DNA from 2 places in the Pseudalkalibacillus berkeleyi genome. Region 2 is predicted to be linked to the other one. Evidence: a T-box and tRNA genes for the amino acid it is inferred to sense, from the RefSeq annotation. Region 2 holds a T-box; the other holds one or more tRNA genes.
What was found. A T-box is a leader RNA that pairs with one kind of tRNA and senses whether it is charged. The one in region 2 lies ahead of tyrS (tyrosine--tRNA ligase), so its partner is inferred to be a tRNA-Tyr.
Positions count from the first base shown of each region.

Region 1: it encodes a tRNA-Tyr, which carries the amino acid that the T-box ahead of tyrS (tyrosine--tRNA ligase) is inferred to sense. The anticodon was not compared.

Region 1 covers NZ_JAKIJS010000001.1:880-3,252, forward strand. Annotated here, with positions in the region: tRNA gene L2716_RS00035 (tRNA-Met) at 17-93, shown strand; tRNA gene L2716_RS00040 (tRNA-Asp) at 327-402, shown strand; tRNA gene L2716_RS00045 (tRNA-Phe) at 407-482, shown strand; tRNA gene L2716_RS00050 (tRNA-Thr) at 622-697, shown strand; tRNA gene L2716_RS00055 (tRNA-Tyr) at 787-871, shown strand; tRNA gene L2716_RS00060 (tRNA-Trp) at 879-952, shown strand; tRNA gene L2716_RS00065 (tRNA-His) at 980-1,055, shown strand; tRNA gene L2716_RS00070 (tRNA-Gln) at 1,065-1,139, shown strand; tRNA gene L2716_RS00075 (tRNA-Gly) at 1,145-1,219, shown strand; tRNA gene L2716_RS00080 (tRNA-Cys) at 1,284-1,358, shown strand; tRNA gene L2716_RS00085 (tRNA-Leu) at 1,372-1,460, shown strand; tRNA gene L2716_RS00090 (tRNA-Leu) at 1,490-1,574, shown strand; gene L2716_RS00095 (DUF421 domain-containing protein) at 1,695-2,373, shown strand, end outside.
Region 2 covers NZ_JAKIJS010000001.1:2,088,213-2,090,585, reverse strand. Annotated here, with positions in the region: gene L2716_RS10960 (transglycosylase domain-containing protein) at 1-888, opposite strand, end outside; T-box leader at 1,069-1,288, shown strand; gene tyrS (tyrosine--tRNA ligase) at 1,353-2,373, shown strand, end outside.

The sequences.
Region 1 (2,373 bases), 2.1 Mb from region 2:
TTATACTTTATACCGTCGCGGGGTGGAGCAGTCTGGTAGCTCGTCGGGCTCATAACCCGAAGGTCATAGGTTCAAATCCTATCCCCGCAACCAAAATAATTCATTGAACAACGTCGAATCGACATTCTATCAATGAATATCTGGAGTACCCGTGAGGGTGCAACCAATTTAAAACTTACTACGTCGATCAAACATCGTAGCTAGTTTTAGACCGTAGTACCTTTAGGTGCAACCAATTTAAGTTCATTGTACTACGTCGAGATTACATCTTGCTCAATGAACATATGGAGTACCCGGAAGGGTGCAACCAAATTAACTTTCAAGATGGACCCGTGGTGTAGGGGTTAACATGCCTGCCTGTCACGCAGGAGATCGCCGGTTCAAATCCGGTCGGGTCCGCCATCTTGGCTCGATAGCTCAGTCGGTAGAGCAGAGGACTGAAAATCCTCGTGTCGGCGGTTCGATTCCGTCTCGAGCCACCATTTTTATGCTGGCCTAGCTCAATTGGTAGAGCAAGGAGCATATCCTCTAGGATTTAGCTGCGACTTGTCTCGACGCAGCAAGCATCATAGCAACACATGTAGAGGAAGAGACACAAATGGATATACTTCTTATAACAACGCTGGCCTAGCTCAATTGGTAGAGCAACTGACTTGTAATCAGTAGGTTGGGGGTTCAAGTCCTCTGGCCAGCACCATTGATCTTTTAGGAAGAGATTGGTTTTAAAACCTGAAATTAGGGCTTGAAACAAAACTAAATCTGTACTAAAATATTAATTGTCTCTTTGGAGGGGTAGCGAAGTGGCTAAACGCGGCGGACTGTAAATCCGCTCCCTCCGGGTTCGGCGGTTCGAATCCGTCCCCCTCCACCATTGAGATAGGGGTATAGTTTAACGGTAGAACAGAGGTCTCCAAAACCTCCAGTGTGGGTTCGATTCCTACTACCCCTGCCATTAAACATTAGAAGTAAGATTTTTATGGCGGTTGTGGCGAAGTGGTTAACGCACCGGATTGTGATTCCGGCATTCGTGGGTTCAATTCCCATCAGCCGCCCCATCTAAATATTGGGCTATAGCCAAGCGGTAAGGCAACGGATTTTGATTCCGTCATGCGTTGGTTCGAATCCAGCTAGCCCAGCCATTTAAGCGGAAGTAGTTCAGTGGTAGAACACCACCTTGCCAAGGTGGGGGTCGCGAGTTCGAATCTCGTCTTCCGCTCCATTTTTATAATTAGAACTGCCGAAAGTGGTACTCCAAATTTTAGTGCACGCATAAGATAGAGTACGGCGGCATAGCCAAGTGGTAAGGCACGGGTCTGCAAAACCCTTATCCCCCGGTTCGAATCCGGGTGCCGCCTCCATTTAAACTACCCAGCCGGGGTGGTGGAATTGGCAGACACACAGGACTTAAAATCCTGCGGTAAGTGATTACCGTGCCGGTTCAAGTCCGGCCCTCGGCACCATACATTTTCTTTTATAGTAGTACCAAAATGCCGGTGTGGCGGAATTGGCAGACGCGCACGACTCAAAATCGTGTTCCTCACGGAGTGTCGGTTCGACCCCGACCACCGGTACCATTACATAAGATATTTAGACATTCACTTTTGTGGATGTCTTTTTTGTTGTACATACATTCTTGTTTTTGTGTAATCCTAAACCTGCATTGTTGTTTGATAGAAATAATGGAGGGATCAAAGTTGGAGTTAGCAAAAGATCTACTCATCCTACTCGGAAGAGTCGTCACCATTCTTCCCTTACTCTTAGTGGTTGCTTTGTTCATGGGAAAAAGGTCCATAGGTGAGCTTCCTGTTTTTGATTTATTGATTTTGTTAACATTAGGGTCTGTTGTCGGTGCGGATATTGCAGAGCCTGACGTCGTACATATTCATACCATTGCAGCGATTATTTTGATAGGCCTCCTTCAGAAACTTGTTGCCATATGGAAGATTAAGAATCGGAAGTTCGGTAAGCTAGTTACGTTTGAACCTACAGTCGTCATTCAAGATGGATCGTTCATTATTGAAAACCTTAAAAATATGCAATATTCCATCGACAATATCCTTCTTATGTTACGAGAGAAGGATGTGTTTGATATCACACACGTGAAGCTAGGTATCATTGAAGCGAATGGACAATTGACAGTACTGAGAAAACCTGAGAAATCTCCAGTCACCATAGAGGATTTAAAACTCAATAAGCCCTATGTTGATCTAGCTTACCCGTTAATTGTTGAAGGTAAGTTGTATCATGACGTGTTAAATGCCGTTTCGGTCAATGAGAAGTGGTTAAGGTTAAAACTTGAAGACCTTGGAATTACAGATTATGATGATGTGTTTTTCGCGTCGGTTGATGAACAGAAGAATTTACACGTGTCAT
Region 2 (2,373 bases):
TGCAAGGGCTTTTTCATATTGTTCTTTTGTTATGTACCCTCCGGTATGCATTCTTGAAAGAACGGTCTTCATTCTTGTAAGACCAGCGTTTAAGTTCTCCTTTACTTTCCCATCATTTGTAAAAGGTGTATAACCAAATGGACTTTGCGGTAAACCAGCAATGAATGCTGCTTGTGGAAGACTTAATTCCTTAGCATCAACACCAAAAATCCCTTGTGCTGCTGCTTGAATACCAGCTACATTTCTACCTGAAGCATTACGTCCGAATGGCACGATATTAAGGTATGCTTCAAGAATTTCATCTTTTTCAAAATAACGTTCTAGACGTAAAGCTAAGAGCATTTCTTTCGCCTTACGATCAAATGAAACTTCACGAGTAAGAATTTGGTTTTTGACTAACTGTTGAGTGAGTGTACTACCACCTGTTTGGACAGCAGCACCCGTAACTTCTTGAAATATGGCACGTGCGATTGCTTTTGGTACGATGCCATCATGCTCATGGAAATACTGATCTTCTGTTGCGACTACTGCATCGACTAAATGAGGTGAGATGTCTTTAATCTTTACCTCTTGTCGGATGACGTCTGATCGTAGGTTCCCGAGTAATGTTCCATCTTCAAAATATATTTTACTTGTCTCTGAGTAGTTGTATATATCATTCTTCATGTTATCGTAAGTACGGATCGGTTCGTCTTTAACGAGAGAAGCGAAATAACCTGCTCCTACGCCCGTTGCAAAAAATCCTCCAGCAACAGTAATTACTAATAAGATCAAGAATAAGTTCCAGACCACTTTCCCTGTAATTCGGCTGAACTTAAATATGTTCTTATCATCTAAAACCTTCATGAAGTGTTTCAACTTTTCTATGAAGGAAGTTAGGTGATTCATCCTCATACCCCCCTAAATTTCAACCTTAATTATAGCACATACCTAATACGTGGAATACCTTTCTTCGACATTTCCGGAGCATAATTTGACATTTGAAAGTCAGATGTGGTACAAAATGATTATACTTTTTACACGTAACTAAGGGTAAACCTTGCTCTAAAGCTAGGTTTTACATACGTCTATATTGCAATGACAGGAATAAGTAGCAATAATCCTCACTGTTTAAGAGAGCTGGTGGTCGGTGTAAACCAGTACAAAGGACTTTGTGAATTACCTCCTCGAGCACCTTTTGTGAAAATTGTAGTAGCAAAAGGCGGTGATGAGCCGTTATTTAATGAAGTGGAAGCACGGTATTTATGTGCTTCAATAAGGATGGTACCGCGTCTATCACGTTCCTTTCATAGCGAAAGGGACGTTTTTTTATGTAAAAAAAAAGAATATGAGGATTGAAGGGAGATTGGATGATGGATCAGAAATTTGAATTGAGTCAGGAGCAAATGGCTGAGGTTGAACGGCAACTTGAAGTTTTGAAAAGAGGGATCGTGGAGATTGTACCCGAGGCTGATTTGAAGAAGAAGCTCGAAAAATCGATTGCAACAGGGACACCTTTAAAGGTGAAGCTAGGTCTGGATCCAACAGCACCGGACGTACATGTCGGTCATACTGTACCGTTGCATAAAATGAGGCAGTTCCAAGAGCTTGGTCATGAAATTCAGCTGTTGATTGGTGATTTTACAGGTCGTATTGGTGACCCAACAGGGAAATCTGAAACGCGTAAGCAGTTAACTGATTTTGAAATCAAAGAAAACGCTAAGACATACATTCATCAATTTGGAAAAATTATTGATATGGACAAGACGACTGTTCACTTTAACGCGAAGTGGCTTTCTAAGCTCGATTTCGCTGATGTTATTGAGCTTTCTGCAAAAGTAACTGTAGCACGCATGCTCGAGCGTGATGATTTTGAGAAACGTTACAAGTCAGGTCAGGCAATCTCCATTCATGAATTTTTCTACCCACTAATGCAAGGTTACGATTCTGTAGCTCTTGAAAGTGATATCGAGATTGGTGGAACAGACCAAAAGTTCAACTTGTTAATGGGTCGCCAACTTCAAGAAGAGTACGGGAAAGAAAAGCAAGTGACGATCACGTTGCCGTTAATCGAAGGACTGGACGGCGTCCGTAAAATGTCGAAGTCACTGAACAACTATATCGGAATTGATGAGCATCCGAATGAGATTTTCGGAAAATCAATGTCTATTCCAGATGACTTGATGATAAAATACTTCGAATTGGCGACACCACTTCCGATGAATGAAGTGCGTGCAATTGAGGAAGGCGTGCAAAGCGGAGATCTCCACCCTCGTGATATGAAGATTAAGCTCGCAAAAACATTCGTTGAAATGTACCACGGACATGATGAAGCTGTAGCTGCAGAAAAACATTTCCGCACTGTATTCTCGAAGGGTGCATTACCGGATGATA